2 regions of the Methylobacterium sp. NFXW15 genome follow, and region 2 is predicted to be linked to the other one. Evidence: predicted binding sites of a transcription regulator. Region 2 holds the regulator's gene; the other holds the start of a gene.
The links. The regulator HrcA, encoded in region 2, represses chaperone genes, less so after heat shock. The targets are predictions, from matches to a motif close to GTTAGCACTCNCNNNNNGNGAGTGCTAAC.

Region 1 (6,514 bases), on a different contig from region 2:
GGCACATCCTCGACCTCAACCCGGAATTCATCAAGCTCGACCGATCGCTGATCCGGGGCTTGAACGAGGATACCGCCCGCCGGGCGCTCGCCGAAGCGCTGACCCTCTACGGTCGCCGCATCGGATGCGAAGTGGTGGCCGAGGGTGTCGAGACCGAGGAGGAACTGGCGGTGATCGGCGCTATCGGGATCACACGCGTGCAGGGCTACCTGTTGGGAAGGCCGATGCCCATCGAGCGGGCGGTCGCCCTGCCCCGGGTCAGAACCAGCCCTTGATGCGAAAATAGACGATCGGGATCAGCGCGCTCAGCACGATCAGCCCGAGCGCGTAGGGATACCCGTAAGTCCATTCGAGTTCAGGCATGTGCTTGAAGTTCATGCCGTACATGGACGCGATCAGCGTCGGGGGCACGCCCACAACCGACACGACCGTCAGAACCCGGAAGACGTTGTTCTGCTCGATGTTGATGAGGCCGAGCGCCGCGTCGAGCAGGAACTGAACGTTCTCCGCAAGCCGCGTCTCGAACTCGTCCAGGGACTCGATATCCTTGCGGATCGTGTCGAACCGCCCGTCATCGGATAATTCGAGGCCATCGCAGGCGCTCGCGACGAACGGTACGATCCGTTCGAGGCCGAGCAGACTCGCGCGCACCTTGCCCAGCACCTTTCCCCGACGGCTGATGGCCCTCAGGATCCGCCGCAGCGCAAGGTCGCGGCGACGCGGCGGCGGCTCGTCCTGACGTCGCGACGAGCGGGCGCGGACGTCGAAATCGAAGATGCGGCTCGACAGGGCATCGAGATCGGCGGCCATCTCCTCCAAGGCGTCCGCAAGACTGTCGACCAATTCCTCCAGCAGGACCACGAAAGTCTCCGCCGGATCGCCGCCCTCGCCGTCCTCCTTCAGGCGCTCGGCTGCAGAGCTGTAGGCCCGTAGATCGTGGAAGCGGACGGTGACGAGGTGATTGCTCGTGAGCAGGAAGCCGAGAGGCTTCAATTGGGAATCCGCCTGCTCGAACGTGATCATCGGCGTCGACAGCGACAATCCGCCCTTGAGCCGCCGGAGGCGGCTCGACGATTCGACCTCGGACAGCGCCTCGCGGGTCGGGATTCGAAGGCCGGTCGCCTCCTCGACGCGTGCCACCTCCTCCGCCGTGGGATCGACCAGATCGATCCAGACCGGCCCGTGATAGTTCAGCATGTCGGGCTTGATATCCTGGCAGGCGGAAGCCGCCTCGCGGCGCAGCCGGGTGCGACCATCTTGACTTGGAACAAGGCGATGGCTATCTCGCCGTCGCGTTGGCACTCGTCGAATGAGAGTGCTAACAAAGGTGCTAACTATGGGGTCGAGGCGACCCGCCGGGCCGCATCAACGCCATCTCCAGACCTGAAGCAAGAGGGCAGCTCATGAAGTTCCGTCCGCTGCACGACCGTGTGGTCGTCCGCCGCATCGAGAGCGAAGAGAAGACCAAGGGCGGGATCATCATCCCCGACTCCGCCAAGGAGAAGCCCCAGGAGGGCGAGGTGATCGCCGTCGGCGCGGGTGCCCGCGACGAGAACGGCCGGGTCAACCCCCTCGACGTGAAGGCCGGCGACCGCGTGCTGTTCGGCAAGTGGTCCGGCACCGAGGTCAAGATCGACGGTGAGGATCTCCTCATCATGAAGGAGTCGGACATCATGGGCGTCGTCGCCCTCTGATCGTCGGCCTTCGACCGCACAGGCTTTTTAAGCCCCTTTGAGGCCGCTTCAGGCCTCGGGGCCATCCTCGAACCGAAAGAGCTAGGACATGGCAGCGAAAGACGTTCGTTTCTCCGCCGACGCCCGCGACAAGATGCTTCGCGGCGTCGACATCCTCGCGGATGCCGTCAAGGTGACGCTCGGCCCGAAGGGCCGCAACGTCGTGATCGAGAAGAGCTTCGGCGCCCCGCGCATCACCAAGGACGGTGTGACGGTCGCCAAGGAGATCGAGCTCGCCGACCGTTTCGAGAACATGGGCGCCCAGATGGTGCGCGAAGTGGCCTCGAAGACCAACGACATCGCCGGTGACGGCACCACCACCGCGACCGTGCTGGCCCAGGCCATCGTTCGCGAAGGCGCCAAGTACGTGGCCGCCGGCATCAACCCGATGGACCTGAAGCGCGGCATCGACCTCGCCACCGCCGCCGCGGTGAAGGACATCACCGCCCGCGCCAAGAAGGTCTCGACCTCCGATGAGGTCGCCCAGGTGGGCACGATCTCCGCCAATGGCGACAAGGAGATCGGCGAGATGATCGCCCACGCCATGCAGAAGGTGGGCAACGAGGGCGTCATCACCGTCGAGGAGGCCAAGACCGCCGAGACCGAGCTGGACGTCGTCGAGGGCATGCAGTTCGACCGCGGCTACCTCTCCCCGTACTTCATCACGAACGCGGAGAAGATGGTTGCCGAGCTCGAGGATCCCTACATCCTGATCCACGAGAAGAAGCTCTCGTCGCTCCAGGCCATGCTGCCGGTGCTCGAGGCCGTCGTTCAGACCGGCAAGCCGCTCCTGATCATCGCCGAGGACATCGAGGGTGAGGCGCTCGCCACGCTCGTCGTGAACAAGCTCCGCGGCGGCCTGAAGGTCGCTGCCGTCAAGGCTCCGGGTTTCGGCGATCGCCGCAAGGCGATGCTCGAGGATATCGCGATCCTGACCAAGGGCCAGATGATCGCCGAGGACCTCGGCATCAAGCTCGAGAACGTGTCGCTCCCGATGCTCGGCCGCGCCAAGCGCGTCCGCATCGAGAAGGAGAACACCACGATCATCGACGGTATCGGCGAGAAGTCGGACATCGAGGGCCGTATCTCGCAGATCAAGGCGCAGATCGAGGAGACCACCTCGGATTACGACCGTGAGAAGCTCCAGGAGCGGCTGGCCAAGCTCGCGGGCGGCGTCGCGGTGATCCGCGTCGGCGGCGCGACCGAGGTCGAGGTGAAGGAGAAGAAGGACCGCGTCGACGACGCGCTCAACGCCACCCGCGCTGCGGTGGAAGAGGGCATCGTTCCCGGCGGCGGCACCGCCCTGCTCCGCGCCAAGAAGGCGGTTTCCGAGCTGAAGTCCGACATCCCGGACGTCCAGGCCGGCATCAAGATCGTCCTCAAGGCCCTTGAGGCCCCGATCCGCCAGATCGCCCAGAACGCGGGCGTCGAGGGCTCGATCGTGGTCGGCAAGATCTCCGACAAGACGGACTCCGAGACCTTCGGCTTCAACGCCCAGACCGAAGAGTACGTCGACATGATCCAGGCCGGTATCGTGGACCCGGCCAAGGTCGTCCGCACCGCCCTTCAGGACGCCGCCTCGGTGGCCGGCCTGCTGGTGACGACGGAGGCCATGGTCGCCGACGCGCCGAAGAAGGACAGCCCTGCTCCGGCGATGCCGGGCGGCGGCATGGGCGGCATGGACTTCTAAGTCCTGCACCCTTCGATCGGATGAGGAAGGGGGTCGCCGAAAGGCGGCCCCTTTTCTTTTGCCGTAAGGCTGCGGTCCTTACGGCTCAGCCTGACAATGTGCGTGAAGGTGTACGAATTACACAGGTTAAGCCAATATAGATCAATGCGCGCTGCCGGCGAGCGTTATCAACTCAGGCTATGGCTCACTCTGATTCCCACCCCGGCCATTTCGTCGTCTCCGCGAAGAGCGGGGAAGGTTACGTGCAGCAGACGCGCAAGGTCGCTGCCAGCGCCATCGTACTTGCGCTGTCGTGGCTTGAATCCGGGCATACCGAGGTCACGGTGATCGACCCGACGGGAAAGCCTTTGAGCCCGGAAAGCTACCGGAACGCAGCGATGCAGCGGATCGATCACGGGCACCGTCCGCGCTGGTAGTTGCCACGCGGCGATGAGACGGCAGCCAAGCTCCGATATCAGAGATCGGCTTCGCGGTGCTCGAGTTGCGGGATGGTAGGATTAGCCCCGGTAAGGGGCGTGATCTTCAATGTCGTGATCCGGTTCTTCGCCTTGCGAAGCACCTGAAACCGGAAACCATGGAAATTGAAGGCGGTGCCCTGGTCGGGGATCGTCCGCGCCTCGTGGATGACGAGGCCCGCGATGGTCGTGGCCTCGTCGTCGGGCAGGTGCCAGTCCATGGCGCGGTTGAGATCGCGGATCGGCACCCCGCCATCGACGTTCACCGAGCCATCGACCTGAAGGCGAACTCCGGAGACGGTCACGTCGTGCTCGTCCGCGATATCGCCGACGATCTCCTCCAGGATGTCTTCGAGGGTCACCAGGCCCATCACCTCGCCGTACTCGTCGACGACGAGAGCGAAGTGGGTCTTCTTCGAGAGGAACGCCTTGAGTTGCGCGCGCAAGGTCGTTGTGCCGGGCACGAACCACGTTTCCAAGGCCAGCTCCTCGACCTTCAAGCCGGAGGCGTCGCCGCCCGCTGCGTCGAGCGCGCGGAGCAGGTCCTTGGCATGAAGCACGCCGACGATGTTCTCCGGCGTGCCGCGCCACAGGGGCATGCGGGTATAGGGAGAGGCCAGAACCGCCCGGACGATGTCCTCTGAGGGCATGTCGGCATCGATGGCGCGCATTTTGGTGCGGTGGACCATCACGTCCGAGACGGAAAGGTTCGACAGGTCGAGCAGGCCGCCGAGCATGTCGCGCTCGGCGCGCTCGACACCGCCCTCGCGGTGAAGCAGCGCCACCTGCCCGCGGATCTCCTCAGCCGCCGTCAGGATCGATTGGTGCTCGCCGATGGTGACGCCGAACGGCTTGAGCATCAGGCGGACGAGCTGCTCGATGGCGAGCGCGGGCGGCCCCATCAGCGCCACCGCGAAGGCCACCGGCCTCGCGATCAGCAACGCGATCTTATCGGGGTTCGAGATGGCGAGGGTCTTCGGCAGTACCTCGGCGAAAACGATGACGAGCACCGACATCCCGACCGTGGCGTAGATCACGCCGCTTTTGCCGAAGATCGCAGTCAGCACGCTCGTCGTGAAGGCCGAGGCGCCGATGGCCACGATGTTGTAGCCGATCAGCATCGCACCGATGAACCGCTCGCGGATCGCGATGATGCGGTTCACGATGCTGGCACGGGGATCGCCGCCCTGTTCCAGAGCATGCATTCGCGCCCGGGAGGCAGCGGTGAAGGCGGTCTCCGCTCCCGCGAAGAACGCTGAGAGGACGAGCGAGATCACCACGATGCTCGCGGCGAACCAGAGGTCTGTACCAGTGTCCATCGGGCCGATCTGACGCGCCGCCCCTCGGCGCTGCGGGAGCCATATACGCCCCCGCGATGCCGGATGCATGCGGGGTGCTGCTCGCGTAAAACTTTCCCCGCGCGATCAGCGGTCCGCCGTGCGCCGCACCGTCCACGTCGCCCAGTAGACCGGCCGCCCGTAGACCTTCGATCCCGTCGAGCCACCCGCGCCGGGGGCGAGGCGATCGACCCAGGTCACGAGGCCGGACTTGCCCGCATAGGTCGCGGGCAGATCGAGATTGCCGTGGGCGTCGGTCATCCAGAAATGCGCGGAGCGATCGAAGCGCCCTGCCCCGTTTCCGCCGGAGCGGAGGCCGAGATAAGCGGTGGAACGCCCGGCCTCGACGGGATCCGAATAGAGCATCAATGCACCGATCCCGGCCGGGTCGAGATCGGCCGTGTATTGCAGGCAAATATCGGCCACCGGGCCGCCCGGCGCGTTGGCGGGTCGGTTGCAGGTGTAGGAGACGGCCCAACGCGAAGCGCTCTTGGCGCGCGCGACACGCACGAGGCTGTTCGGTGGAAGAGCATCGCCGAGACGGCGCGGGCGCGACCACACCTTGTCAACGGCAAGGTCGGTGGCCGTGCGCAGGAACAGACCCATCCGGCGCTTTTCGGGTGGCAGGTTGCAATCTTCCGGCAGCACATCCGTGTAGAAGTAGTGATAGGTTTTTTCGACGATGCTGATCGAGCCCACGAGACCCTGGGTCTCGAACGGCATGGCCGCGCAGGCCGAGCGGACGGGCTTGCCCTCTTCATCCAGCACGACGGCCGGCTCCAGGGCCGAACGGCGCTTCCTGTCCTTCTCCTGGTTCACAGGCACCCAGGCGAGGTTCCCACTCTCGTCGCGAGTACGGATCTCGAAATTTGCGAAATCGAGGGTGCGCGCTTCGATCTGGACACGGCGGAGGGAAACCGGGGTCGCGGGCTCGGACCAATCACGCGGACGGCGCCCGCGCCTGCGTCGGGGCCTGTCCTCACTCGTCTCGGCCGCGGCCTCGGTGACGGGGGCCTCCTGACCCAGCAGGAAGACGTAAGAGTATTCCTCTCCCGCCCAATCCCGTCCCGCTACCGCAATCGGGTCGCGCGGGCCGATACCCTCGCGAGCCTGCACTGGCGGCTCATCGCCGTCACGATCACGCCCGCGTCGGCGACGCTTCGTCTGCTTGTCCTTTTCCGGCAGCGTCACGCCGAAGCGACTCTGCGAGGGCGGCAGGATGGTCGCGAGTTGCTCCGGGCTGCGGCCGGTGTGCAGCGCGCCGCCATCGCGGTCGTCCGTGGCCATCCGTTCGGGGCA
Region 2 (6,514 bases):
CCGGAATTACCGGCACCCGCGATGCCCATGGCGAGACCCTTGTGCTCCGGCGGGAACCAGCCCGAGCCGAGCGACAGGGCAACGCCGAAGGAGGCGCCCGCGATGCCGAGCAGCACGCCCATAGCGAGCACGTCATTGTAGGATGAGACGAAGAAGAAGCCGTAGGCCATCGCCAGGACGATCACGCCCATCTCGGTGAGGGCGGCGTTCTTGCGGCCGATGTACTGGGCGAGGACGCCCAGCGGGAAGCGCATGATCGCACCTGCAAGGATCGGCAGAGAGATCATGAAGCCGGTCTGGGCCGGGGTCAGCTTGTAGGTCTCGGTGATGAACGGGCCCATCGCGCCGTTCAGCACCCAGATCGCGAAGCAGAAATCGAAATACAGGAACGCTGCAAACAGGGTCGGGGGGTGGCCCGACTTCATGACCGTCTTGAAGCTCGCCATGGGTGAGGTGCTCGTCAGAGTTTGCAAGCCGCGACGCGGCCGCACATGCCGGGGGTCCGGACTCACACCGTCCGCTCTGCGAAGCGCCGTTGCTCCGCGCGCCGCATCAGAGGCGGCACACACAGCCATGCACGGCGCGTGCCAGCGATCGGCGACGGGCATGCGGGGTTCCTGACGCCGAACGAGGCAGGTGTGATGGGCAAACGAGCGCTGCTGGAATTTCGCGTGGCGCGGTGGGATTAACTTGCTGCACTCATGCAACAGGCGGCCGGAAAGCCTGATTCCGGCGCACACGCGGGGCGGGTATGGCATGGCCGCGCTTGGCGGCGACGGAGCGTGTTTGTAAGTCTTGCAGAAGCTTGACCGGATAGCCGACGGCCGATCCCGCCCGCGTCCGCACTTGTCTTTCAGGAAGACCGACTATGTCCGCCCCGTTCCGCCTTCTGCTGCTCGCTGGCCTCGCCGCCTGCGCGACGGCCGCACCCGCCCTCGCACAGACCCGCACCGCCGCTGTCGATGCACGGGTCGATCCCGATTTCGACCGGCTCTATCAGGACCAGAGCGGTGCCTATTACCTGAAGCGCGGCGAGCGCTACGTGCCTTACAGCGGCCGCATCGAGTTCGGCCGCGCCGTGTTCGACCGGCAGGCCACGCCCGCCGCTGCCGCGCCGGTTCCGGCCCCCGCCGTGCAAGCTCCGCCCACCCGGCAGGCCGCGCTGGTTCAGCCCGAGGCGTCCGGCGATCCGGCCCTTTCGCCGATCGAGGCTGCCAAGGCCAAGGCCGTTCTCCGTGCGCCCGATAACGGCCCGATCGATTACGCTAAGGCCTACGGCCCGATCGAGGACGACGTCTTCCCCGTCCGCGCCTTCGATTACAAGAAGATGAGCCCGGCCTACCTACGGCAGGAGATCGCCTATAACGGCCCCTACGAGCCCGGCACGATCATCGTGGACCCTCGCGCCCATCAGCTGACCCTCGTGCAGGAGGGCGGCCGGGCCCGCCGCTACGGCGTCGGCGTCGGCAAGCAGGGCTTCTCGTGGTCCGGCTCGGCGACCATCAACTCCAAGCAGGCCTGGCCGGATTGGTATCCGCCCAAGGAAATGATCGCCCGCAGCCCGAAGCTCGCCAGCGAGGTCGATAAGCTTCAGAGCGGCCTCGGCGTATCCGGCGGCCTGCGCAACCCGCTCGGTGCCCGCGCCATGTATCTCTGGCAGGGCAACAAGGACACGCTGTTCCGCATCCACGGCACCCTCGAGCCTTTCTCCATCGGCAAGAGCGTGTCGTCCGGTTGTATCCGCATGATCAACCAGGACGCCATCGACCTGTTCAGCCGGGTGAATGTCGGCGCGAAGGTCGTGGTGTTGAACTGAAGGCAATGTGAGGGGGTGCAATTCCCCCTCTCGACCTCCCGCTGAGCCCGCTGATGTGGGCACCTTGGGGTAAGGCCAGGCTGGGAAGGGGCGTTCTCTAGAGCCTCAGCCGACCCAGTTGGCTCCTGGGCTTCCGTCATTGCGAGCGCAGCGAAGCGATGACAACGAAGATGTCGTCGTTGAATGCGGCTCAACCCGGTCGGACACGGCTCTATCGCGCCAGCTCCGCGACGAGTGCATTGAGAACGGGAGCCCCGGCGGCGGTCGCGGCGATGCGGCCATCGGGCTTGGCACTGAGCAGTCCGTCCTGCACCAGGGCCGCAATCCTCCCGGCATCGAGCGGCCTACCCTTGAGGGCGGCATAGCGGGCCGGGTCGATGCCCTCGATCAGACGCAGACCCATGACGAGGAATTCGTCGGCCTGCGCGGGAGGGTCGAGGGCCTCCGTCTCCGTGATGCCATGACCGTCGGCCTCGACACGGGCGAGCCATGCCTCGGGCATGCGTTCGGTCACGGTGCCGATCCGGCCCTCCGCCGTGACGAGACGGCCATGCGCGCCGGGGCCGATGCCCGCATACTCGCCATATCGCCAGTAAAGCAGGTTGTGCCGCGCCTCGGCGCCCGGACGGGCGTGATTGGAAATCTCGTAAGCCGGAAGTCCGGCCGCGTCGCAGACCTCCTGTGTCACGTCGTAGAGGGCGCGGGACACGTCCTCATCGGGCGTCACCAGCTTGCCCGCCGCGGCGAGGCCGTAATACGGAGTGCCCGGCTCAATGGTCAGTTGGTAGAGCGACAGATGCTCGGCTGCCCGCGCGATCGCCTCGGTCAGTTCGGCCCGCCACGCGGCGGGGCTCTGCTGGGGGCGGGCGTAGATCAAGTCGAAGGACGTGCGTTCGAACGTGCTCTGCGCGACGGTGATCGCCGCGAAGGCTTCCTGCGCATTGTGGAGGCGTCCAAGGGCTTTCAGCGAGGCATCGTCCAGAGCCTGAACGCCGAGCGACACACGGTTCACCCCGGCGGCCCGGTATCCCCGGAAGCGCCCGGCCTCGACGCTCGAAGGGTTGGCTTCCAGCGTCACCTCGGCGCCCGGCGCAATACGCCAATGCTCCGCTACGGAATCGAGAAGGCCCGCCACCGTCTCGGGCTTCATCAAGGACGGCGTACCGCCGCCGAGAAAGATGCTCGTGACCTCGCGCCCCGGCACACGGGCGGCGACATGCGCCATCTCGGCGCGGAAAGCTGCAAGGAAGCGTGCCTCGTCGACGCCCGCATGGCGGACGTGGCTGTTGAAGTCGCAATATGGGCACTTGGCCGCGCAGAACGGCCAATGCAGGTACACCCCGAACCCCGCGTCGCGGGTGGGGTGGTCCGGGATGGTAAGGGTCAAGTCCGCCCCGTCGATGGGAGGCAGTCTCGCGCGAGGTCCACGAAGGCCCGCGCCCGGTGCGACAATCCCTTGCCCGATTGCCAATCGACGCCGTGCTTTTCCTCGGCCGTCATTTCGCCGAACGTGCGGTCATGGCCTTCCGGCTTGAACAGCGGATCATAGCCGAACCCTGCAGTGCCGCGCGGCTCTACGAGATCTCCGAACACGCGGCCCTCGAACAATTCCGTATGACCATCGGGCCATGCAAGAACGAGGGCGGAGACGAAATGCGCCTTGCGGTTCGTGGCCCCGCGCGTCTCCAACTCGGAAAAGATCCGGGCCATTGCCCCGGAGAAATCCTTTGTCGGCCCGGCCCAACGGGCGGAGAAGATGCCCGGCGCCCCGTCAAGGGCATCGACACACAGGCCGGAATCGTCGGCGAAGGCAGGGAGGTTCGTGGCGCGGGCGGCGGCATGCGCCTTGATCGCCGCGTTTTCGGCGAACATCGTGCCGGTCTCGTCCGGCTCCGGCAGGCCGAGTTCGCCCGCAGAGACGGCTTCGATGCCGAACGGCTCCAGAAGCTCGCGCATCTCCGCAAGCTTGCCCGCATTGTGGGTGGCGATGACCACCTTGCCGGTGAGTTGACGCCTCATGCGATGGCCTCTTTCTGCAAGGCGACGAGCCGCTCGGTCCCCGCCCGGGCCAGTCGCAGCATCTCCATAAGCTGCGCCTCGGTGAAGGGCTCGGCCTCGGCGGTGCCCTGCACCTCGACGATACCGCCCTTGCCGGTCAGGACGAAGTTCGCGTCCGTATCGGCCGCGGAGTCCTCCTCATATTCGAGATCGAGGACCGGAGTACCCTTGTAGATGCCGCAGGAGACGGCGGCGACATGATCGCGCAGCGGATCGACCGAGATCATGGAGCGGCTGCGCATCCAGGTGAAGCAATCGTGCAAAGCCACCCAGGCGCCGGTGATGGCAGCGGTGCGGGTGCCGCCATCGGCCTGGATCACATCGCAATCCACCGTGATCTGCTTGTCGGTGATCGCCGACAGGTTGGTGACGGCGCGAAGGCTGCGGCCGATCAGCCTTTGAATCTCCTGCGTGCGGCCGGAGGGCTTGCCGGAATTCACCTCGCGGCGGGTGCGCTCATGGGTGGCGCGTGGCAGCATCGCATATTCGGCGGTCACCCAACCCCGGCCGGAACCGCGCAGCCACGGCGGCGCGCGCTCTTCCAGGGAGGCTGTGCACAGCACCTTGGTATTGCCGAAACTGACGAGGCAGGAGCCTTCGGCATAGCGCGCGACGGCGCGTTCGAGGGTCACGGGCCGCAGCGCGTCGGCGGCACGGTTGGATGGCCGCATGCGAGGCCCTTTCCATATGAGAGAGATGGGCGGGGCTCATAGGCCGCACCGCCGCGCCGGGCAAGCAGCGGATTGATCCGAAGGCCGTGGGCGGACATGATCGGCGCCCAGGTAACCCCGTCATGACACATCCGCACTTGGACATTCACCAAAACCAATCGATGCAAGCCCTCTCGGCCCTCAACGAGCGCGCCCGGGAGATCTTCCGCCAGATCGTGGAAAGCTATCTGACAAATGGCGAGCCCGTGGGATCGCGCAACCTTGCGCGCATCCTACCCATGGCCCTGTCGCCGGCCTCGATCCGTAACGTCATGGCGGATCTCGAACATTCCGGGCTGATCTTCGCGCCTCACGCCTCGGCGGGTCGCCTCCCGACCGAGCAGGGGCTGCGCTTCTTCGTCGACGCGATGCTCGAACTCGGCGATGTCGGGCAGGATGAGAAGGACCGGATCGAGGGGCAGATGCGCGCGGTCGCCTCGCGCCATACCTTCGAATCTGCGCTCACCGAGGCATCGAGCCTGCTCTCGGGCGTCTCGCGCGGGGCGGGCGTGGTGCTCACCACCAAAGCCAATGCGAGCCTGAAGCATATCGAGTTCGTCCGGCTCGACCCCGCCCGCGCCCTCGTGGTGCTGGTCTCTGACGACGGCACCGTCGAAAATCGCTTGCTCGATCTGCCGCCGGGTCTTCCGGCGGGGGCTTTGCAGGAGGCGACGAACTATCTCAACGCCCGTCTCGCCGGGCGGACGCTCGGCGTGCTGAGGGCGGAGATCGAGGCGGGCCGCCTCGCCAAGAAGCGCGAATTGGACGAGTTGACCGAGCGGCTCGTCGATGCCGGGCTCGCGACACCAGTCGGCCCGTCGGAAGCGCGCCAGCTCATCGTTCGGGGGCAGGCCAACTTGCTGGACGACCTGCGGGCCGCCGAGGATCTTGAGCGGATTCGCCTGCTGTTCAACGATCTGGAAACGCAGAAGGACGTCATCGACCTCCTGGCCCGCGCCGAGCAGGGGGAGGGGGTACGCATCTTCATCGGCTCCGAAAACAAGCTGTTCTCGCTCTCGGGCTCGTCACTGATCGCCGCGCCCTTCCGCGACGGCTCGCAGAAGATCGTCGGGGTGGTCGGCGTCATCGGCCCGACGCGGCTGAACTATGCCCGCATCGTGCCGATGGTCGATTACACCGCCCGCGTCGTCTCGAAGCTTCTCGACGGCGGGCGGTGATGATGGATTACGCCGGGATCACGTCCACGATCTCGTAGGTGTCGGGATCGATGATGATGATCTCGTCACGCACGAGGATGAAGTCGTAGCCCTCGTAGGCCGGAACCAGCGAGACGATGGCCGGGGGCAAACGGTGCAGACGCACCGAACGCGGGATGGCCGTGCCGACGCTCAGGGCGAAATCGACACGGTCGAGGCGGGAGACGCCCCCGACGCGCGTGATCGATTGGCGGAACTCGGTGCGCTTCGCCGTATCGAGACGGGTGTAACCGCCCCGCGCCGGGCCAGCGGCATCACGGCTGCCACGGGCGCCCGGCCCGCGCTCGGCACCACGGCGGTCGCCATCGGCACCCGGCCCGTTGCGATCACCACGCTCGGCAGCGCCGTTCCGGTCGCCTCGCTCGCCGTGCTCAGCCCCGCCGCGCTCGGCGCCGCCACGCTCTTGAGCGCCACGCTCAGCCGGGCCGCCCGCGCGTCCAGCCGGTCCGCCTTGCTCGGCGGGTCCGCCACGCTCGGCGCCGCCCGCAGCCGGACCACGCCCGCCGCCCTCGCCGCCGCGCATACCGCCCGCGCCGCCGCCGGCTCCACCAGCACCGGGTCCGCCCGCAGCTGGTCCGCCGCTGGCGCCGCCGCCCGGACCGCCACCACCGCCGGGACCAGCCGCCGCGCCGCCGGCACCCGCGCCGCCAGCCCCACCGCCACCTGCGCCCCCACCACCAGGACCGCCCTGGGCGAAGGCTGTCGTCGCGCCT

Region 1: the regulator HrcA is predicted to act here: its motif matches at 1,295-1,323, upstream of groES (co-chaperone GroES).

What each region holds. Positions count from the first base shown of each region.
Region 1 covers NZ_JAGEKG010000007.1:181,673-188,186, forward strand. Annotated here, with positions in the region: gene J4O73_RS17190 (sensor domain-containing phosphodiesterase) at 1-275, shown strand, start outside; gene J4O73_RS17195 (magnesium transporter CorA family protein) at 259-1,197, opposite strand; gene groES (co-chaperone GroES) at 1,404-1,694, shown strand; gene groL (chaperonin GroEL) at 1,783-3,423, shown strand; gene J4O73_RS17210 (hypothetical protein) at 3,666-3,839, shown strand; gene J4O73_RS17215 (HlyC/CorC family transporter) at 3,878-5,197, opposite strand; gene J4O73_RS17220 (hypothetical protein) at 5,303-6,514, opposite strand, start outside.
Region 2 covers NZ_JAGEKG010000004.1:185,102-191,615, forward strand. Annotated here, with positions in the region: gene J4O73_RS10890 (MFS transporter) at 1-446, opposite strand, end outside; gene J4O73_RS10895 (L,D-transpeptidase) at 869-1,816, shown strand; gene hemW (radical SAM family heme chaperone HemW) at 2,028-3,203, opposite strand; gene rdgB (RdgB/HAM1 family non-canonical purine NTP pyrophosphatase) at 3,200-3,835, opposite strand; gene rph (ribonuclease PH) at 3,832-4,545, opposite strand; gene hrcA (heat-inducible transcriptional repressor HrcA) at 4,707-5,762, shown strand; gene J4O73_RS10920 (DUF1236 domain-containing protein) at 5,770-6,514, opposite strand, start outside.